Regions from separate parts of the Burkholderia sp. APQ4-4ca genome, predicted to be linked through region 1. Evidence: riboswitches for the same ligand, from Rfam matches in the RefSeq annotation. Region 1 holds a riboswitch; each other region holds the start of a gene.
The links. Region 1 has a riboswitch for cobalamin ahead of cobW (cobalamin biosynthesis protein CobW). Riboswitches for the same ligand answer to the same signal wherever they lie in the genome.
Positions count from the first base shown of each region.

Region 2: it holds a riboswitch for cobalamin, as region 1 does, so the genes downstream of both, AC3IFE_RS07540 (TonB-dependent receptor domain-containing protein) here and cobW (cobalamin biosynthesis protein CobW) in region 1, are expected to answer to the same signal.
Region 3: it holds a riboswitch for cobalamin, as region 1 does, so the genes downstream of both, AC3IFE_RS04065 (CbtB domain-containing protein) here and cobW (cobalamin biosynthesis protein CobW) in region 1, are expected to answer to the same signal.

Region 1 covers NZ_JBYQCG010000059.1:187,025-194,349, reverse strand. The annotation lists gene cobN (cobaltochelatase subunit CobN) at 1-3,794, opposite strand, end outside; gene cobW (cobalamin biosynthesis protein CobW) at 3,801-4,889, opposite strand; cobalamin riboswitch at 5,218-5,481, opposite strand; gene AC3IFE_RS02660 (EAL domain-containing protein) at 5,564-7,060, opposite strand.
Region 2 covers NZ_JBYQCG010000072.1:328,661-335,985, forward strand. The annotation lists gene AC3IFE_RS07520 (LysE family translocator) at 1-204, shown strand, start outside; gene AC3IFE_RS07525 (DUF6331 family protein) at 201-620, opposite strand; gene AC3IFE_RS07530 (alpha/beta hydrolase) at 628-1,629, opposite strand; gene AC3IFE_RS07535 (TetR/AcrR family transcriptional regulator) at 1,652-2,203, opposite strand; gene AC3IFE_RS07540 (TonB-dependent receptor domain-containing protein) at 2,331-4,259, opposite strand; cobalamin riboswitch at 4,477-4,669, opposite strand; gene AC3IFE_RS07545 (threo-3-hydroxy-L-aspartate ammonia-lyase) at 4,901-5,875, opposite strand; gene AC3IFE_RS07550 (helix-turn-helix transcriptional regulator) at 5,928-6,566, opposite strand; gene AC3IFE_RS07555 (YbaK/prolyl-tRNA synthetase associated domain-containing protein) at 6,563-7,084, opposite strand.
Region 3 covers NZ_JBYQCG010000063.1:3,501-10,825, forward strand. The annotation lists gene AC3IFE_RS04050 (2OG-Fe(II) oxygenase) at 1-424, opposite strand, end outside; gene AC3IFE_RS04055 (inorganic phosphate transporter) at 750-2,342, opposite strand; gene AC3IFE_RS04060 (histidine phosphatase family protein) at 2,509-3,099, opposite strand; cobalamin riboswitch at 3,149-3,287, shown strand; gene AC3IFE_RS04065 (CbtB domain-containing protein) at 3,321-3,530, shown strand; gene AC3IFE_RS04070 (CbtA family protein) at 3,544-4,266, shown strand; gene AC3IFE_RS04075 (LysR family transcriptional regulator) at 4,289-5,197, opposite strand; gene metE (5-methyltetrahydropteroyltriglutamate--homocysteine S-methyltransferase) at 5,324-7,325, shown strand, end outside.

The DNA of each region.
Region 1 (7,325 bases):
TCCTGACGTTGTTCGCTGGCGAGCCAGATCGCTTCGATCCGCTCGCGATAGTGGCCCGGCTGCTGCCACAGCCCGCGCTGCATCGCTTCGACGAAGCGTTCGCAGATGCCGTGCAGCGCCTTCGGGTTGTGCCGTTCGAGGAACGCGCGGGTGGCGTCGTCGAACAGGTACGCGTCGGCGACGAGCGCGTACTGGTGATCGGACAGCACACGGGCGGTCGCGTCATAGCCGTACAGATAGTCGACGGTCGCGGCGAGTTCGGCCGCGCCCTTGTAGCCGTGACGCTTCACGCCGTCGAGCCATTTCGGGTTGACGACGCGCGAGCGGATCACGCGCGCGATTTCCTCGGGCAGCGTGCGCATCTTCGGCGCGACCGGGTTCGCATGGTCGCCGTGATAGATGCTCGGCTGCTGCCCCGACAGGTGCCGCACGGCCGCCGTCATTCCACCCTGGAACTGGTAGTAGTCGTTCGAATCGAGGATGTCGTGCTCGCGGCTGTCCTGGTTCTGCACGACGACGTCGATCGTCGCCAGCCGCTCGCCGAACACGTCGGGCGCCGCGTCGCCCGCGCTGTTCTGCGCGTACGCATGGCCACCCCATTGACGGTAGGCATCCGCGAGATCGGCGTCGGTCTGCCAACGGCGCTGGTCGATCAGGTCCTGCAGGCCCGCGCCGTAACTGCCCGGGCGTGCGCCGAACACGCGCCAGCCGGCGCGGCGCCGTGCTTCATCGGGCGCCACGCCCTGCGCGACCCACTTCTCCCGTTCGCGCTCGATGCGCGCGCGGATCGGGTTCAGTGCCTCGGGCTCGTCGAGCGCGGCGACCGCCTGCACGGCCGCATCGAACAGGTGCATCAGGTTCGGGAATGCATCGCGGAAGAAACCCGACACGCGCAGCGTCACGTCGATGCGCGGCCGGTCGAAGATCTCGATCGGCAGGATCTCGAAGTCGGTCACGCGATGGCTGCCGTGCGCCCATTTCGGCCGCACGCCGAGCAGCGCGAACGCCTGCGCGATGTCGTCGCCGCCCGTGCGCATCGTGGCCGTCCCCCACACCGACAAGCCGATCGCGCGCGGATAGTCGCCGTGATCCTGCAGATGGCGCTCGATCAGTTGCTGCGCGGATTTCAGGCCGAGCGACCAGGCGGCCTGCGTCGGCACCGCACGCGTATCGACCGAGTAGAAATTGCGGCCGGTGGGCAGCACGTCGGGACGGCCGCGCGACGGCGAGCCGCTCGGCCCCGGCGGCACGAAACGGCCGTCGAGCCCGCGCAGCAACTGGCGCATTTCCTCGCCGCCGCACGCGTCGAGCGCGGGCAACAGCGTCGAACGCACGCGTTCGATCACCGCGAGCGTATGCGGCCATTCGCCGGGCGGCGGCATGTCGATGCCTGAATCTTCCGAAGCGGCCCCGCACACGGCGTTCAGCCAATGCTGCGCAAGCCGTTCGAGCCGCTCGCGCGTATCGCCCGCATGACGCCACGGCGACGCGTCGAGCGTGTGCAGCACGGCCGGCCGCGGCCCCGTCCACGGGGCGGCCCAGTCGGCCGAAAGCGGGTCGAAATCGTCGCCGAGCGCGAGATCGCGCGCGAGCGCGCCGATCAGCCCGGCCCGTTCGCCCTTGCCGTCGCCAACCGGGAAGCGTGCGAGCGCGAGCAGCGTGTCGCGCCGCTGGCGCTCGACCGGCGACGCGCCAAACACGTGCAATCCGTCGCGAATCTGCGCTTCCTTCAATTCGCACAGCCACGCATCGACGCGCGTGAGCAGCGCATCCTCGTCGCCCGCATCGCGCGGCGGCGACACGCTCAGTTCGTCATGCAGACGATGCTCGGCGATCGTCGCGAGGATCGTCTTGCGCAGCAGCTTCGCGCGCCGCGCATCGACCATCAGCGCTTCGTAGTACTCGTCGACCTGCCGTTCGAGATCCTGCAGCGGGCCGTAGTTTTCCGCGCGCGTGAGCGGCGGCATCAGGTGATCGACGATCACGGCCTGCGCGCGGCGCTTCGCCTGGCTGCCCTCGCCCGGATCGTTGACGATGAACGGATACAGGTGCGGCAGCGGCCCGAGCGTCAGGTCGGGCCAGCACGCGTCGGACAGCGCGACGCTTTTGCCCGGCAGCCACTCGAGATTGCCGTGCTTGCCGAGATGGATGACCGCGTCGACGCGATACGCATCGCGCAGCCAGAAATAGAACGCGAGATACGCGTGCGGCGGCACGAGGTCGGCATCGTGGTAGCTCGCATAGTCGTTGTCGTCGCGTGAGCGCGACGGCTGGATGCCGACGAACACGTTGCCCGCGCGCCAGCCGGCGATCGTGAAGCGCTGTTGCCGCAGCGTCGGGTCGGCTTCGGGCGGCCCCCAGCGTTCGTTCAGCGCGTCGCGCACGGCCGCCGGCAGCCGCGCGAAACGCGCGACGTAGTCGGCCAGCGCGTAACTCTGAAACGCGGGACGCAGCGTGCGCACGGCGGGATCGTTGGTCACGCCTTCGGTGAGTTGGGCAATCAGTGCGTCGCCGTCGGGCGGCAGGTCGGCCACCGTATAGCCCGCATCGCGCAGCGCCGCGAGCACGCGCAGCGCGGAGGCCGGCGTGTCGAGCCCGACGCCGTTGCCGATCCGCCCTTCGCTTTGCGGATAGTTCGCGAGAATCAGCGCGATGCGCTTGTCGGCGTTATCCAGCGTACGCAGCCGGCACCAGCCGCGCGCGAGCGCCGCGACGAACGCGATCCGCTCCGCGTCCGGCTGGTAGCGCACGACGTCGACTTCGGTGTGCGGGCAACGATACGCGAGCCCCTTGAAGCTCACCGCGCGCGTGACGATGCGCCCGTCGACTTCGGGCAGCGCGACGTGCATCGCGATGTCGCGTGCATGCAGGCCCTGGTTGTCGGCCACCCATGCGTCGCGGTTGCCGCCGGACAGGATCACCTGCAGCACCGGCGCGTCGCCGGCCAGCACGTCGTGCTCGGGGCTGTCGATCGCGCCGGCCGCGAACGCGGTGGTGTTCAGCACGAGCGCGACGCCGTGCGTATCGCACAGCTGCGTGATGACCTCGCGGCTCACCGCGTCCTTCAGCGACGTCACCGCGATCGGCAACGGATTCAATCCTTCGTCGACGAGCGCATCGGCCAGCGCCTCGAACACGGCCGTGTTCGCGGCCTGCCAGTGCGCGCGATAAAACAGGATCGCGACGACCGGCGCGTCGGGCGTCCAGCGCGGCCGCCAGTCGTCGACGCTCGCGCGGTCACGCGCCGGGTGATACAGCGCGGCGGCCGGCAGCGGGCGCGGCGGTTCGGGTGCTTCACCGAACCCGAGCGTGTGAAACGCGATGCTGCGCAACAGCGCATCGGCGTTGTGCACGCCGCCTTCGCGCAGGTAGCGCCACCACAGCCGGCACAGCTCGGCCTCGACCGTGCTCTTCGCGACGAGGTTCGGATCCTCCTGCAGGTCGCCCGAGAACATCGCGAGCTGCTGCCCGCGCTTCGACGCGAGCGACACGGCCTGCTCGATCCCGTACGGCCAGTACGCTTCGCCGCCGAGATGATCGATCACGACCGTCTTCGCGTGGCGCAGCACGTCGTCGACGTAGAAATCGACCGACGCCGGCTGCCGCAGGAACGTGACGTTCGCGAGCCGCACGCTCGGGAACCCGGCCGGCAAGTGCGGCACGACGCTCGCGAGCAGCGACAGCGTCGTGTCGGCCGAACTCAGGATCACGATGTCGGCCGGCTGCTGGTCGATCCGGACGACGCCTTGCGTATCGTCGACGAAGCCGCCCGGCGTGGTGCGCAACAGATGCATCGTGCGTTACGCCTGTTGCGGCTCGGCCGCGCACGCGGCGTCGAACGCGCGTTGCAGCGCGGCCGCGTCGAGATCCTCGCCGATCAGCACGAAGCGGCTCGCGCGCGTTTCGCCGTCCTGCCAGCGGCGGTCGAAATAGCTGTCGAAACGGCGGCCGACGCCCTGGATCACGAGTCGCATCGGCGCGCCGGGCAGCGCGGCGAAGCCTTTCGCGCGATAGATCGTGTGCGTTTCGACCACCCGCTGCAACGCGGCGATCGTCGCTTCGCGCGTGCCGGCGTCGCCCGACACCACGACCGAATCGAAATCGTCGTGATGGTGGTCGTGATCGCCGTCGTCGGCCGAGCCGTGATGGTCGTGACGCAGGTGGATCGTCTCCTCCGACGCCGATTCGAGGCCGAGCAGCATCGCGAGATCGAGCTCGCCGCGCGTCGCGCGCACGATCTTCACCTGCGGCGGGATTTCCTCGCGGATCGCGGTTTCGATCTGCGAGAATTCGGCGTCGCCGACGAGGTCGGCCTTGTTCACGATCACGAGATCGGCCGACGACAGTTGATCGGCGAACAGTTCGTGCAGCGGCGATTCGTGGTCGAGGTTCGGATCGGCGCGACGCTGCGCGTCGACGGCCTGCGGGTTTTCCGCGAACTGGCCGCTCGCGGCGGCCGGCCCGTCGACGACGGTCACGACCGCGTCGACCGTGAAGCTGTTGCGGATCGTCGGCCAGTTGAACGCCTGCACGAGCGGCTTCGGCAGCGCGAGGCCCGACGTTTCGATCAGCACGTGATCGATGTCCGCGCGGCGCTCGACGAGCGCTTCCATCACCGGATAGAACTCCTCCTGCACGGTGCAGCACAGGCAGCCGTTCGCGAGTTCGTACAACTGGCCCGAGGCCTCGCCCTGGGCGCCGTCGGCATCGTCGCAGCCGATGCCGCAGCCCTTGAGGATTTCGCCGTCGATGCCGAGCTCGCCGAATTCGTTGACGATCACCGCGATGCGGCGGCCTTCGGCGTGCTGCAGGATGTGCCGCATCAGCGTCGTCTTGCCGCTGCCGAGAAAGCCCGTGACGATCGTGACGGGCAGCTTGCGTAGGGTCATGGTAGGTCCGGTGTCGAAGAGGGAATCAGGACGGGATCGTCGCGTCGGGGGCGGCGCGGCCATTCACGGGGCGGTACGCGGGAAGGTCGCCGCGCAGTCCGGCCGGACAGCCGCGGGACGGGCGGAACAATGGATCGGGCATGGTGCTTCCTTGCGAACGGTCGACATCGTGAATGCCAACACGGCTGCCGCCTGCCTCGCCCGCGTCGCCTGCCGTTCGCCGCGCCGGTCGCGCACGTGCGTGCGGCGGCAGATGGGCGGAGCAAGCATCGAACACCGGGCGTCGGGCCGGCTGCGGCCGTGGACGATGCGCCGCCTCCCCGCGGCGCTGAACCCCAACGTTTAGGCCGGTATCCGGGCTGACGAACACGCCGCTTCGCCTTCCCGGATGCGCGGCATCCAGTGGCGGTCGTCCGCATGCGCGGGGCATGCGGCGAAGCGGCGCTGCGTGGCGCTTGCGCGCGACGCGTTCGCTTACCGTTGCGGGGGCAGCACAGGTTGGCTCGACTGCGGTGCAGGCAGGCTCCCTGTTTCCCGTTTAACTGCACGCGCCGGAGCGGCGCGCGCGAGCACCAAAACGCGTGCGAGTGTAGGCGGCGGGGCCGGGAGCGTCAAGGCGAGCCGTGCGGGAGTCCATGCGAGCGCGGGTCGCGGCCGGGTTTTCGGTCCGATGCTCAGCCCGTTCGCAGCGATTGCGCCGTGATCGCGCCTTGCAGCGCTTCGACCGTATCGGGGCGCCCGAAATACCAGCCCTGCGCACAGACCGACTGCCCCGGCATGTCGAGCATGTGCGCCTGCTCACGGGTCTCGACGCCCTCGAAGACGACGCCGACCCCGAGCCGGCGGGCAATCGCCAGGATCTCCGGAATGATCGAGGTGCCGTCGTGCTGCGGCGTGGCCGGCAGCAGCGAACGGTCGACCTTGATGTAGTCGATCGGAAGATGCTGCAGCAGGCTCAGGCTGGAGTAGCCCGTGCCGAAATCGTCCATGTAGACGGGATGCCCGAGGTCGCGCAATTGCCGAAGCGCCGGCACAATTTCCGGCAGTTCCACGGTCGACCGTTCGGTCAGCTCGAAACCGACATGCTTGCGCGGCAATCCGGCCGGCCAGCAGTTGTCCAGCGTCGCCATCAGGCTGCCGTCCCGCAACTCGGGCGCGCTGATGTTGACGGTCACGCGAAAGTCCGGCGCGTTGTCGAACAGCGCACGCATCTCCCGCAGGACCGTGCGCACGACGAAGGCCGTGACGTCGACGATCATTCCGGCGCGTTCCGCCTCGGCAATGAACACGTCGGGTGCGGCCGGCCCGTCGATCCAGCGGATCAGCGCTTCGGCGGAGACGATCCGTGACGACGCGCCCAGCGCGACGATCGGCTGATAGCGCAGGACAAATTGTCCGTTTGCCAGTGCTCGACGTATCTGCGCCGCAAGCGCGGCCCAGCGTCGGTGCAGCATCAGCGCCCCGAGCCCCAGGCAGCAGCCCGCCGCGCCGCCGGCGATCCCCAGCAGCCAGGCGGCGTGCCGGCTGGCGTTGGCCAGCGCTTGCGGCGTCACGACGACGATGGCGCACACCGGCACGCGGGCCGAGCAGAACGATTTGCCGTCCCGAAACCCCGGCACCTGGCCGGCATCGACGTACGCCGGGACACCGCGCGCGTCGAGCCCGATGACGCGCGCGGTCGGGTGGCCGCTGAGCCCGATCAAGTAGTGCAGGCCTGACGGCGGCAGTACCCTGAAGGCGTCCAGATCCATCAGCAGGTTCGCCCGCCTTCCCGCGACCACGAGCCCCAGCGTGTCGGGGCTCGACAACAACGGCACGGTCCAGAAGGCCGACATCGTGTCGGTCAGCCGGAATGGCTGCCGCTTCGGAGAAAAGGGCCTGGGCAGCATGCCCAGCATCGTCGTGCAGAGCAGAGCGGCGCCCGACCGGCGTCCGACGTCCTTGACGTACTTCGACCGCACGGAAGCCGATCGCAACAGGCGCAAATCCTGCGGCGAGCAGTCCGCGTACGGCGACGCATCCACGTCGGCAAGCGTCCTGGCCGCCGAATCGAACACGACGTCGATCTGCTGCACGACTTGCGTCCCCAGCCCGGCAACCGATTGCGCCAGCACGGTCTTCGTGACCAGCGGCCACGTTTCCAGCGCCAACCCTGCCGAAACGACCAGCATGCCGATCGCGAGTGCATAACCGGCCCGACTGGAGGTTGTCCATCTGCGTACGTTCGCCATAGGCGCGGCACTTCGCGATGTAGTGGTAGTGGCCATCGCCCTGCAGGTCCGGCAGAGCGAGCCGATTTTGGTATGACTCTCGTCAGCTTGGTGCGACCGGCCACCCGAGGCTGAGCCTTGCTCATGACGCCGGCCAGATGATTGCACACCAGCGCGATGGCTCTCCCAAGGATTGCGTCCCGGACGGATACGGGCGCGGTTCGCC
Region 2 (7,325 bases), on a different contig from region 1:
CCGATGTGGGCGACCGTCGCGTGGATGGTGGCCGGCGTGTTCGTCGGCTCGGCCACGTGGTGGCTGTGCCTGAGCAGTGCAACCGCCGCACTGCGCGCAAGGCTGTCGTTCACGTTCATGCACGTGCTGTCGCGCGTGTCGGCGGCCGTCGTCGCGGTATTCGGCGCGATCCAGCTCGTCGCCGGCGTACGTGGCTTGATCTAGGCGCGCGGGGCAGCGCGGGTCGAGCGGATCGCGTCGACCGTCGTCCGGATATGGGCGAGCAACTCGAGCATCACCGTTTTCCGGAAGTACTGGTTGATTCGCATGCTGACGACGATATCGGACGGCAGTGCTTCGATCGCAAGCTGAACCGACCGCAGATCGTCGACGAGCCGTGTCAGCGCATCGGGGTCCCACGCGTGCAGTGCAACAGCGATTTCCTCAGGCCAGAGACCGAACGCGTCGATGCCGCAGCATCCTGCGACGCAGTCGGTTTCCAGCGCGTCGATCAACGGCATGACGGCCGCCAGATGCGGATCGACGTCGATCGCATGCGCGTGGCCGCCGGCCAGATCGCCGCATGCGATCCAGCGATCCGGGCCGATGCCGATGTCGTTCTTGTGTGCTTTTCCGTTCATCGCCGGCTCAGTTCGATACGTGAAAACGCAGGTGCGCGTGCACGAAGCGCGCGATTTCGTGGCTCAGCTCGATATCCTCCGGCGCGCCCATGAACCCGCCATGCGGCATCCCTTCGAATACGTGCAGCTCGGTCGGCACCTGCGCGCGCCGCAACGCGCGATGCAGGCGCACGGCGTTCGACAGGAACAGGTCGCGCGTGCCGCTCTGGATGAAGGTCGGCGGGAAGCCGGCGGCGAAATCGCCGAACAGCGGCGACAGGTACGGATGCGCGAGATCGGCGCCGTTCGCGTAGAGCAGATTGTTCGCCATCAGCGGCGCTGGCAACACGACGTCGACGAGGCGGTTGGTCTCGAAGCTGTCGCCGGATTCGGTCAAGTCGGCTTCCGGCGACAGCAGCACGAGCGCGGCCGGCAGCGGCAGGCCCTCGTCGCGGGCGCGCAGCACCATCGCCGCGGCGAGATTGCCGCCGGCCGAACGGCCGCCGATGACGACGTTTTCCGGTGCGTGATGTGCCAGCACGTAGGCATAGGCCGCGATGCAGTCGTCGAGCGCGGCCGGGTACGGATGTTCGGGCGGCATCCGGTAGTCGACGCCGTAGCAGCGGATGCCGAGCCGGTCGGCCTGCATTTGCGCGCCGGCGCGGCACGCGGCGCCGCCGCCCACGATCAGCCCGCCGCCGTGCAGGTCGATGATTGCGCATGCGCCGGAAGCCGCGGCTTCCGGCGTCGCGACATGCACGTTGGCAGCGCCGACGCGGATCGTCTCGACGCGCGAACGCAAAGCGCCGGCGAGCTGCGCGACCGCGGCCGCGTAATGCGCGTCGGCGCCGGCTTTCACGTGCATCCACGCGTCGATGTCGTCCGGGGCCGGCATCACGTGCAACGCGTTCAGCGGCACGCCGTCGTCGCCGGTCAGGCGTTGCAGCGCGGCGCGCGCTTCGTCGCTGATCGAGGTGGGGAAGGGCACGACACGGCTCGGCAGCACGACGCCGTCGGGTTTGTCTTTCATCGCTTGGGCTCCGTTCGGGGCGTCATGCGGGCGAAGGCCAGTGGCGCAGCATCGCGTCGAGCGCATCGAGGCTGCGCGACCACGACGCGTCGGCATCCGGCGCGCTGTGCGAGAAGCCGCCGGCGCTTTCGAGCGTCACGTAGCCCATGAAGAAGCCGCCGAGCAGGCGGATCGCATGCACGTGCTCGGCATCCGGCAGCGCGTAGCCGCGCAGTACCGCCGACGTCATCCTGACGAGCTGCCCGCCCGCGCTCGCGGCGGCGCGCTCGGCGCTCACCAGATGACGGGCGGCGGCGAAGCGGCCCGGATGCGCCCGTGCGTAGTCGCGATAGACGTTCGCGAGCGCCGCCAGCGCGTCCTTGCCGGTGCGGCCGACCAGCGCGGCGGTGGCGCGCTCGGCCAGCTCCTGCAGCGCGAACAGCGCGATGCGGCTCTTGAGATCGTCGAAGCTCGGGATATGGGAATACAGGCTTGCCAGCTTCACGTCGAAATGCCGCGCGAGCGCAGCGCCGGTAAGCTGCTCGAAGCCGGTTTCATCGGCGAGCTGCGCGCCGGCTTCGACGAGTTTGTCCACGGTAATGCCGGCACGCGCCATGACGAATGCTATGAAGATTAGTTAAAAACCTAATTCTATTAGCTTTCATCGCGATGTCAATTTCGCGCGCGTGCCGGGTGGCGCGTTGCGCCGATGCGTGGCGCCGTCAGAACGTATAACTGACCTTGCCGAACGCGGTGCGCCCGAGCGTGTTGTAGCCGTACGCGGTCATGTACTGGCGACCGAACAGGTTCGACAGCGACGCCGACACCGTCAGGTGCGAATTGATCCGGTACGACGCGCGCAGGCTCACCGTCAGGTACGACGCCAGATACTGCCGGTTGGCCGGATCGTCGAACGTCGAGCCGCCGTACAGCAGCGACGCGCCCGTGCTCAGCGCGTGCAGCTTCAGTTCGTCCCACGTGTGATCGACGTTCAGGCTGACCGTCTGGCGCGGCCGGCGGCTGAGCCACGTCTGGTTCGTTTCGTCCTGCGGATTCAGGATGCCGACCGCGACGCTGACCGGCGTCGAGCGGCCGATCGTTCCCTTGTACGACAGGTCGATGCCGCGAATGTGCGAACGGCCGATGTTCATCGGCGAGAACGTCGCCGGGTTGTATGCGATCAGGTTGTTGACGCGCGTGTCGTAGATCGCCGCGGTGAACGTGCCGTACGCCGTGTTCGCATCGAGCGCGGCCTCGACCGACGTGCTGCGTTCCGGGCTGAGGTTCGGATTGCCGTAGCCCGGGTAGTACAGGTCGTTGAAGGTCGGCAGGCGGAACGCATTGCCGTACGACATGCGCGCCGTATAGACCGGCGTGATCGCCCACGACAGCGCGGCATTGCCGGTGTTCACCGCTTGCCCGGCGATGATCTCGTGTCGGCCGGCGACGAACATCGTCACGCGGCCGAGCGTCGCCGACTGATGCAGCGAGAACGCGGAATCGTTGCGCGTCGGCACGCCGCCGGGAATGTCGACCGGCAGGAATGCCTGCTCGCGCGTGAAGTCGTACGCGAGCTTCGATTCGCCCGACAGCGGCAGGCCGAACAGGTGAAACCCGTGCTCCTGATGGGTCAGCGATGTCGACGTGCTGATCCGCTGCGAATTGATCTGGTCGGTCGCGAGGGCGGGGTTGTCGGCGTAGATGAACTGGCGGTCGTTCGCATAGCCGAACGACTGGTCGAACTGCGTATCGGGCGTGATGTCGAGATGGAACGCGACGCCGGTCGTCAGCTGGTGATCGAGTTCGCGATTGACGTAGCCGCTGTTGTCGTAGGACAGATCGGAGCGGTGGTACAGCGCGAACGTCGAGATCGACCAGTTGTCGCGCGCGTAGCCGAGCCGCGCGTCCAGATCCTGCGCGTGATACGGATTGCGGCCGTCTTCGTGGCCGTAGAAGAACGGCCGCGTCGCATCGATGCCGGTCGTGTTGTAGTCGTGCAGCCCGAGCGAATAAGTGAGCCCGCCGAGCGCGGCCAGCGGCCCGGTCGACGGCACCGTGCCCGACGTGCGGAACTGCGTGTCGAACGTCTTGTTCGAGCCGCCGCCGAACGACACGGTGGTCCGGTTCGGCTGGCTGGCGGCGCGGCGCGTGAAGAGTTGCACGACGCCGCCCATCGCGTTGTTGCCGAACGACGCGGCGGCCGGGCCGGAGATCACCTCGACGCGCTCGAACGCTTCGGTCGGCAGGTCCGCCCACGGCGCGATGCCGGTGGTCGGCGAGCCGATCCGGATGCCGTCGATGAACACGGCGACCTGGCTCGCCGACGAACCGCGGATGCTGACCGACGCGGACGAGCCCGGCCCGCCGTTCTGCGTGACGGTCACGCCCGGCAGCGTCGCGAGCGCCTGCGTGATGCTCGGGTCGGCGGGTGACAGCCGGTCGAGATCCTCGCGCGTGAGCACCTGCGTCGACGCGTAACGGCGGTCGAACGATTCGGGCAGGTGCCGCGTGTCGGTCACGCTGATCGTCGGCAGGTCGGCGCCTTCCGCAGGCCCGGCGGGCTGCGCGAGCGTCGTGTCGCCGGCGGCATGGGCGAGCGGGGAAAGCAGCGCGGTGGCGGCGGACGTGGCGAGCAGGTGACGAACGTTCATGAGGCGGCGGAACAAAGTGTGTGACGTGTACGGCGATCGCGGGCGGAGAGCGGGCAGGTTGGGGGTGCCGACGGCGCGTCGGTGCGACGCTTCCGGTCGGGAAGCGGATTCGGGAACGATGGACATCTGATGGATCCTGAGGTCGGGTCGTCCATGCAACGGGCGACCGCCGGGGGCGGTGCCAGGCGCATCGGGACACCCCGCCCGGTGCGGCTGCGTGGACCTCGGGTCGATGGCAGGTCTCCTGGCTCGCGGGTCGTCATCCGTGCAGGCCTTCCCGGTTTCCCAGTGGCATGCGGTGGCACGGATTCGCCGCTCACAGTTGCGGGGGCAGCCGCAGATTCGGGGCGTTGCCCCTGCTGCGTTCCCTTTTGATCCCGTCTCCGGGAACCATCAGCGCGCAAGGGTAATGGCGTGCGCTCGGGCACGTCAATCGTCCGGCCGCGCGCGGATGCGAAAAAACGTCATTGCCCGGCGGCGGCTTTCCAAATCCTTTCGTTCGAGGTGGGCGGGCAGCGTTTCATGTCCGAGGAAACGGCCGGATTCACACGCATGCCGCCGCGCCGGAACTAGCCGCCGTCGTTCCGTCGCTCTTAGGGCCAACGGCGGGCGCGTGCCGTTATCGATGCGCGCCGCGTCGCTCAGGCCGGCGCCGACACCAGCGCGCAGAAGTTCTCGAGATCGACGTTGCCGCCGCTGATCACCACGCCGACGCGCTTGCCCTGCAGCGCATCCTTCATCCGGCGCACGGCGGCGAACGACAGGCAGCCGGTCGGCTCGACGACGATTTTCATGCGCGTGGCGAAGAAGCGCATGCAGTCGACGAGTTCCGCGTCCGTCGCGGTGAGGATGTCGTCGACGTCGCGGCGCAGGATCGGGAACGTCAGGTTGCCGAGGTGCTGCGTCTGCGCGCCGTCGGCGATCGTGCGCGGCGTGTCGATATGTACGATCGTGCCGGACCGGAACGATTGCTGCGCATCGTTGCCGGCTTCGGGCTCGACGCCGTACAGCTTCGCATGCGGCGACAGCGCACGCGTGGCGAGCGCGGTGCCCGACAGCAGCCCGCCGCCGCCGAGCGGCGTGAACACCGCGTCGAGCGGGCCGACTTCGTCGAACAGTTCCTTGGCCGCGGTGCCCTGGCCGGCGATCACGTCCGGGTGGTCGTAGGGCGGCACCAGCGTGAGTCCGTGCTTCTCCGCGAGATCGTGCCCGATCTGCTCGCGATCCTCGGTGTAGCGGTCGTAGGTCACGACGTTGCCGCCGTAGCCGCGCGTCGCGGCCATCTTCGCGGCCGGCGCGTCCTGCGGCATCACGATCGTCGCGGGAATGCCGAGGATGCGTGCCGACAGCGCGATTGCCTGCGCATGGTTGCCCGACGAGAACGCGACGACGCCGTGGCGTCGCTGTTGCGCGTTGAAGCGCGACAGCGCGTTGAACGCGCCGCGGAACTTGAAGGCGCCCATGCGCTGCAGGTTCTCGCACTTGAAGAACACCTGCGCGCCGAGCGCGTCGTCGATCGTCCGCGACGTCATCACCGGCGTGCGGTGCGCGTGGCCTTCGAGCCGGGCCGCGGCGGCGGCGACGTCGTCGTACGTGGGGAGAGCGGAAGCGTTCATGGTTGCTCGAGGATGGAAAAAGTCGGTCGACGGGAATGCGGGGCGCGCCGCGTCACTTCGCGTCGTTGTAGACGGTGGCGCGCGACACGCCGAGATGCTGCGACACGATCTCCATCGCGCGGCGCACCTCGAGGAAGCCGTCGGCCTTCAGCGTCTGCATCAGCTCGCGGCGCTGGTCGGTCTTCAGCTCGCGCGGCGTCGTCGCGAGGCGCGTCGCGAAGGTGTCGATGCGTTGCCGGATCGCATCCGCGCCGGCCGGGTCGAGCGTTTCGACGACGGCTTCGCCGTCCGTGCGGCAGAACTGGTTCAGCATGCCCTGGAAGCCGCGGAACAGCGTGACGTCGGCATTCATGCACAGCGCGGCCACATAGCGCCCGGTCGAATCCTTGATGCCGATCGACGTGCTTTTCGCGGTGCGGCCGTCGGCGAAGCGGTTCGGGTAGTTCGCGAGCACCTGCGGGAAATCGTCGTCGGCGATGCGGGCGAGGCCGAGCTCGGTCGCGGGATCGCCCACCGCGCGCCCCGACAGGTTGTTGTGGATTGCGAGGATCGCGTGCTCCGGCGTGCGCAGGTCGTGCACGACGACCTCGGTGAACGGCGCGAACATCTCGCCGAGCCCTTCGGCGATGCGCTGCACCTGTTCGATCAGCGATGCCTGCTCCGACAGCAGCGGTTTGCGGTTTGTACTCATGCGGGGTCCTGGGGGGCTTGTGGGTCCGTCGTTTCCGGCCGCGTGATGTCGGCCAGCAGCGGGCGTGCGATCCGGACGTAGTCGGCCGCGTCGAGCACGACCGAGCGATCGAGGCGGCCCGCGTTGAACGCGATTTCGGCGTTGCGCTCGACCAGCGCGGGATCGACGACGAGCGTCACGTTCGTATCGAACACGAACGGCGGCACCGCGCCCATCACGCAGCGCGTGACGGCGGCCGCGACGTCGGGCGACGCGAGCGTCGCCTTGCGCCGGCCGACCGCATCGGCGACCTTGCGGAAGTCGATTTTCAGATGGCCGGGGATCACCGCGAGCGCGGCGGGGTCGCCGCCACCCTTGAACGTGCAGAGCATCGCCTTCGCGCCCTGTTCGGGGCGGGTGCCGCGCAGCGCGGCGATCGCGTCGGATTTGCCTTCCGCCGGATGCTCGAGCACGCGAAAACGCGCGCCGGACGTCGTCAGCAGTTCGCACAGCGTGTCGAAAACGGGAGAGTCGTTCATGTCGCTCCGGGCAGGCGGGCCGATGCGTCGAGGCGTCGGGTCAAAGAATCGTCCAAGTATAGACGTTTTGTCATTGGTATGACAAAGAGCGCCGGACGTCGTGGCGTCAGTGTGCTCGAATCGCGCCGATTCTTCAGCAGCCGAAAGGCCGTTTCATATGGCGGGATTCAGGCCGGATTCCCGCCGCCGCGTTTTACCGCCGCTTGAAACCGTGTTTTGCATCGCAAAAACGACCAGCTAT
Region 3 (7,325 bases), on a different contig from region 1:
ATTGCAGGATCAGCGGCGTCGGTCGCGTCTGTCCCGCCGCGTGACAACGATCGAGGAACGCCACATGGTCTTTTGGATAACGGACGTCGATCCCCAGCGCCTGGTTCCAGCGATTCGCGATCGGCGCGAGATGCGGGTAGATCGTCGTACGCAGCTCGGCGATGACCGCTGGCAGCGGATACGCGAAATACTTGTACTCGCCGCGGCCAAAGCCGTGCCGCGCCATCACGACACGTGAACGATAGAGCGCATCGCGCGGATAGAGCGACGCGAGCGCATCGCACTCGCTTGCCGACATCAGGCCCGGCACGTGGGCGCATCCATAGCGATCGAGGTCGGTGTCGACACTCGGCCAGTCGAGGGAGTCGACGCGTTGCGCGATGTCCAGCGGTTCGACGGCAGGGTGCAGATCGGCAATGTTCACGGCGTACCTCGGGGCATCGGCGGTGTGGCGCCGTGCGGTCGCGCACGGTCGAATCCACGATGAAAGTTGATGAACCCAGTCTAGCGGCGTCCGGGCGCCGGCACGCTCCAGATCTTGCGCTTTAATTCCGGCCAGGAAACGGGGGAACGTTGAAGCGCGGCATCGACACACTGAATGTGCCGAGGGCCGGAGCGGAGAGGGAAGCGGAGAAGCGGAGAAGCGGAGAAGCGGAGAAGCGGAGAAGCGGAGAAGCGGAGAAGCGCCAAGCCCAACCTACCGCGGCGGCGGGTAGCCGGCTATCGCCTGCCACCCGCCGCGTCCATGATCAGGCCAGCGACCGGAACAGCCAGTAAAGCCCTCCCGCGAGCGCGATCGACGCCGGCAGCGTCAGCACCCATGCGAGAACGAGGCTGCGCACCGTGCTCCATTGCAGCCCGGAGCCGTTCGCCGCCATCGTGCCCGCGACACCCGACGACAGCACGTGAGTCGTCGACACGGGCAGCCCGTACATGTCGGCGGCGCCGATCGTCAGCATCGCGACCAGTTCGGCCGATGCGCCCTGTCCGTACGTCAGATGCTGCTTGCCGATTTTTTCGCCCACGGTCACGACGATCCGCTTCCAGCCGACCATCGTGCCGAGACCCAGCGCGATCGCGACGGCGACCTTCACCCACGTCGGAATGAACTTCGTCGCGTGGTCGAGCTGTTTGCGATAGTTGTCGATCGCGAGCTTGTCGTCGGCGGCGAACGCGGGCTGGCCCGACTTCTCCATCAGACGAATGGCCTCGGACACCAGATACATCGTGTTGCGCACGTTGTCGACGTCGCGCTGCGGCACGGCCGCCATCGAGCCCGACGCGCCGACGGCGGTCGCGAGCGACGTGGACAACTGCGCGACGGCCGGCAGCACGGCGGGCGTCAGTGCACGGTGCTGCACGTAGTGTTCGACATCGGCGCGCGGGTTCGCGGACGGCGCGACGCCGTTCGTGTACTTGCCGAACGTCGCAGCCGCCTGGCTCGCGACCGCGACGAAGGTCTGCGATTCGGCGGGCGTGACGGCCTTGTTCAGCGCATACGCGGTGGGCACCGTGCCGATCAGGATCAACATGATGAGGCCCATCCCTTTCTGCCCGTCGTTCGACCCGTGTGCGAACGACACGCCGGTGCAGGTGAGGATCAGCAGGCAGCGAATCCAGAACGGCGGCGGCTGGTCCTTCGGCGGTTCCTTGTACAGCTCGGGAATTCGCACGACGGCCTTCAGCACGAGCAGCAGCAGCGACGCACACAGGAAGCCGACGATCGGCGAGAACAGCAGCGACTTGCCGACGCCGAGCGCCTGACCCCAGTCGACGCCGCTCGTGCCGGATGGCCCGTGCATCAGCTGGTTCATCAGCCCGACGCCGATGATCGACCCGATCAGCGTATGCGAGCTCGACGACGGCAACCCGAAATACCAGGTCGCGAGGTTCCAGACGATCGCGGCGATCAGCAGCGCGAACACCATCGCGAAGCCCGAGCCGCTGCCGACCTGCAGGATCAGCTCGACCGGCAGCAACTGCAGGATGCCGAACGCGACGGCACCGCTCGAGACCATCACGCCGAGGAAGTTCCACATGCCCGACCAGATCACCGCGACGTTCGGCGTCAGCGAGTGCGTATAGATCACGGTCGCGACCGCATTCGCGGTGTCGTGGAAGCCGTTGACGAATTCGAAGCCGAGCGCGATCAGCAGCGCGGCGCCGAGCAGCAGGTACGGGAACAGCGTCCCTTCGCGGACCGGCGCCAGATCGTCGACCAGGTGCGTGGCGATATAGACAGCGCCGAGCACGAGCACCAGCACGAACGCGGCATAGCCGATCTGCCGGGTGCGTGCGACGGAGCCCGGATTGTTCGGGGCGGATGAAGCAGGTTGATTCATGACGGCATCTCGTGAGGGAACCGCGTCCGATCCTAGCTGCGGCTAGCAGTCAGTTTGATGACAGTCGGGACGACGAACGGCGTGTCTTACAGGGATGTAAGGCGAGCGGCTGCCTGCGAAGCGCGGGGCTCGCATCGTCGGCTCACATAGTGAACACGACAGCGGTTTACGCGCGGGTATTGCGCACGTCGTCGGCCGTCGCGGCCAACGTCCAGCCGCCCGGCGACGCGACGAACGTCGTGCGCGACAGCGGCGCGACGTCGAGACGCGCGGCCGCTTCGAGGCTCATCCGCCGCACATGCGCGATGGCCGCGCGGACGATCGGCGCATGCGTGATCGCGACGACGTCGCGATCACGCGGCAATCCGTCCAACCATGTGCCGACCCGATGCGCGGCGGCGTCGAACGATTCGCCGCGATGCGGCGACGCGGACGGCGTGCCGATCCACACGGCCAGTTCGTCGGGCACGTCGCGCGCGAGATCGTGCAGCCGTTTGCCGCGCCAGTTGCCGTAGTCGATGTCGCGCAGCGCGGCGTCGATGTCGGCGTGCAGCCCGAGCGCCTCGGCGGTCTGCGTTGCGCAGCGTGCCGGGCTGCACAGCACGCGCGAGCCGGCAACGCCCGTCCACCGGCCGCGCAGCGCGGCGGCTTCGGCGAGGCCGTGCGCGTCGAGCGGGTCATCGTCGGGAAACGTGCCGGTGCGCATCGCGCGGGTCGATGCGTGTGCGATCAGGCAGAGCGAGGCAGGCATGGTCATGTCGGTGTCGGATGATCCGGAGCGGGGCGCGCCGACCCGTGTGTCATCGCTTCAATACGCGAACGTTCGCGCGTACAATTCGCCCGATACGAAGCGTGGAAGCCGGTGCAATTCCGGCGCGGTCGCGCCACTGTAACCGGGGAATCGACGATCCCGGAAGCCAGACCTGCCTTCGTACCCATCCATCATTTGTCGGGGCGCGATTCCCCTGAGGTGCATCCATGAGCGAAGCAGTGCTGAAGCCGGCGGTCGTGCCGGCACCCATCCCCGTCCGCGAGCTGTTGCCCTGGGCCGTGTTCGTCGGCCTGATCCTGCTGCTCGCCCTGTATTTCGTCGGGGCGGAACAGGGCGCGACGTCGCTCGTGCCGGGCATGGTCGTACACGAATTCGTCCACGACGGCCGCCATCTGCTCGGCTTTCCCTGCCACTGACGCGGAGCCTACGATGGTCGGAAAGCTGCTCATGCGCGGGATGCTCGCAGGCATCGCCGCAGGCCTCCTCACGTTCGGTTTCGCCAGGATCGTCGGCGAACCGCAAGTCGATCAGGCGATCTCCCTCGAAGAAAAAAACGCCGCCGCGCAAGGCGAGGCGCCGGAACCCGAGCTGGTCAGCCGCCACACGCAGGCCGGCCTCGGGCTGCTGACGGGCGTCGTGACCTACGGCGCGGCATTCGGCGGGCTGTTCTCGCTGGTCTTCGCGTATGCGTACGGGCGCGGCAGCCGCCTGCCGGCACGGCCGCTGGCCGCGTGGCTCGCGCTGGCGGCGTTCGTCGCGCTCGTGATCGTGCCGAACCTCAAGTACCCGGCCAATCCGCCGTCGGTCGGCGACCCCGACACGATCGGCTATCGCACGGGTCTGTTCTTCCTGATGATCGCGATTTCGGTTGCGACGATGGTGTTCTCGGTCGGTGTGCGCCGCCATCTGCTGGCGAAGCTCGGCCAGTGGAACGCGTCGATCGTCGCCGGGCTCGTGTTCGTCGCGATCATCGCGGCCGTGCAGATCGGGCTGCCGTCGGTCAGCGAGCTGCCGGCCGATTTCCCGGCGGCCTTGCTGTGGAAGTTTCGCGTCGCGGCCATCGGCATGCAGGTGATCATGTGGACGACGATCGGCCTGCTGTTCGGCGCATGGGTCGAGCGCGCCGAACGCGCCGGCATGCGCGCCGCCTGACGCGCGGGGCAACCGGGCGCGCCTAGCGCAGCATGCGCGGCGCGCTCCACGTCGATTCGCGCGCCAGCGCGACGAACGCGGCCAGATAGTCGATCGCTGCGTCCGCTTCGCGGATGCCGAGGAAGATCTGCTTCGCGATGCCCTGCTTGCCGAGCTTGACCGGCACGACGGGCATCCGGTCCGCGTACTCGTCGGCGAGCCATCGCGGCAGCGCGGCCACCCCGCGCCCGCTCGCCACCATCTGCAGCATGATGTCGGTCGTCTCGATCGACTTGTGCCGCCTCGGCACGATGCCGGCTGGCGTCAGGAACTGGTTGTAGATGTCGAGCCGATCGGTTTCGACCGGGTACGTGATCAGGATCTCGTCGGTCAGTTGCTCGGGCGTCACGTAGTCGGCATTCGCGAACCGGTGCGAATCCGCGACCACCAGCACCTGTTCGTAGTCGAACACGGGATCGAAGCGCAGCCCCGGCTTGTTCAGCGGATCGGGCGTGACGAGCACGTCGATGTCGTAACCGAACAGCGCGCCGATGCCGCCGAACTGGAAGCGCTGCTTCACGTCCACGTCGACGTCGGGCCAGCGCGACAGGTACGGCGATACGACCTTCAGCAGCCACTGGTAACACGGGTGGCACTCCATCCCGATGCGCAGCGTGCCGCGCTCGCCCTTCGCGTACTGCTTCATCCGCTCCTCGGCGAGCTCGAATTGCGGCAACAGCCGGTTCGCCAGCTTCAGCAGATACTGCCCGCCCTGCGTGAGCCGCAGGCCGCGGCCTTCGCGGTCCCAGATCGGCGTGCCGAGCTGCTGCTCGATTTTCCTGACGGTATGGCTGAGTGCCGATTGCGTGAGGTGCAGCGCATGGGCCGCCGCGGTCAGCGAGCCCTGGCGCTCGACTTCACGTATGACGACGAGGTGGAATCGTTCCAGCATGGATCGTGTGCATCCGAGGGTGCATGAAAAATGTTAATGGATTAATGAAATAATGCCATTTTATTTCATGGTTTGAAATCCCTATGATGGCTGCCGGATCGACACTTTCTTCTGGACGGCAGCTTCATGGTCACGACACACAATCTCGGTTTTCCGCGCATCGGCGCGAAGCGCGAACTCAAGTTCGGTCTCGAACGCTACTGGAAGGGCGAATCGTCGCGCGACGAACTGAAGGCGCTCGGCGCCGAGCTGCGCCGGCGCCACTGGCACGAGCAGCGCGATCTCGATCTCGCGCCGATCGGCGACTTCGCGTTCTACGACCAGGTGCTCGACATGAGCTTCACGCTCGGCAACCTGCCGAAGCGCGTGCAGGACTTCCACGGCGATGCGCTCGACAACACTTTCCGCGTCGCACGCGGCCGTTCGGCGCAGTCGGCGGAGGAGCATGCGGCATGCTGCGGCGGGGTCGCCGCCGGTGAAATGACGAAGTGGTTCGACACGAACTACCACTACATCGTGCCGGAGTTCCATGCGGACACGAATTTCTCGCTGGATCCGTCGCGTCTGCTCCAGCAACTCGCCGAAGCGAACGCGCAGGGCGTGCGTGCGAAACCGGTGATTCTCGGCCCCGTCACGTACCTGTGGCTCGGCAAGGCGAAGGACGCTTCCGATCGCCTCGCGCTGCTGCCGAAGCTGCTGCCGGTGTACGGCGCGCTGCTCGACACGCTGACCGCGCAGGGCGTCGAATGGGTACAGATCGACGAGCCGATCCTCGTGACCGAACTCGACGCCGAATGGCGCGACGCATTTCGCACCGCGTATGCGGCACTGGAAACGCGCCGCATCAAGCTGCTGCTCGCCACGTACTTCGGCCAGCTTCAGGACAACCTGACGCTCGCGGCGTCGCTGCCGGTCGACGGCCTGCATGTCGACGCGATCAACGCACGCGACGAAGTCGACGCGCTGGTGCGCGAACTGCCGCCGGAGTGCGTGCTGTCGGTGGGCGCGATCAACGGCCGCAACATCTGGAAGACCGACCTGACCACCGCGCTCGACTGGCTCGAGCCGCTCGCGAAGCAGCTGGGCGACCGCCTGTGGCTTGCGCCGTCGTGCTCGCTGCTGCACGTGCCGGTCGATCTCGCGAGCGAGGAGGCGCTCGATGCGGAAATCCGCTCGTGGCTCGCGTTCGCGCTGCAGAAGCTCGACGAGTTGAAGGTGCTTGCGACCGCATTGAACGAAGGCCGCGACAAGGTGGCCGATGCGCTCGCCGCGAATACCGCCGCGATCGAGTCGCGCCGCCGCTCGCCGCGCGTGAACAACCCGGCGGTGAAGGCTGCGGTCGCGCGCATCGACGCGCCGCTCGGCAACCGCGCGAGCCCCTATGCGCAGCGTGCGTCGAAGCAGTCGACGCGCCTGAACCTGCCGGCGTTCCCGACGACGACGATCGGCTCGTTCCCGCAGACCGCCGAAATCCGCCAGGCGCGCAGCCGGTTCAAGGCCGGCGCGCTGGACGAAGCAGGCTATCGCGCGGCGATGCGGGCCGAGATCGAACGCAGCGTGCGCGAACAGGAATCGCTCGAACTCGACGTGCTCGTGCATGGCGAAGCCGAGCGCAACGACATGGTCGAATACTTCGGCGAACAGCTCGACGGCTATGCGTTCAGCCAGTTCGGCTGGGTGCAGTCGTACGGTTCGCGCTGCGTGAAGCCGCCGATCCTGTTCGGCGACATCAGCCGCCCGAAGGCGATGACGGTCGAATGGATCGCTTATGCGCAGTCGCTGACGGACAAGCCGATGAAGGGCATGCTGACCGGCCCCGTGACGATCCTGAACTGGTCGTTCGTGCGCGACGACCAGCCGCGCTCGGTATCGTGCTACCAGTTGGCGCTCGCGATCCGCGACGAAGTGCTCGATCTCGAGAAGGCCGGCGTGCGCGTGATCCAGATCGACGAAGCGGCGCTGCGCGAAGGGTTGCCGCTGCGCCGCGCGCAATGGAGCGACTATCTGACGTGGGCGGTCGAGTCGTTCCGCATCGCCGCGAACGGCGTGCAGGACGATACGCAGATCCACACGCACATGTGCTATTCGGAGTTCAACGACATCCTCGCGTCGATCGCCGACATGGACG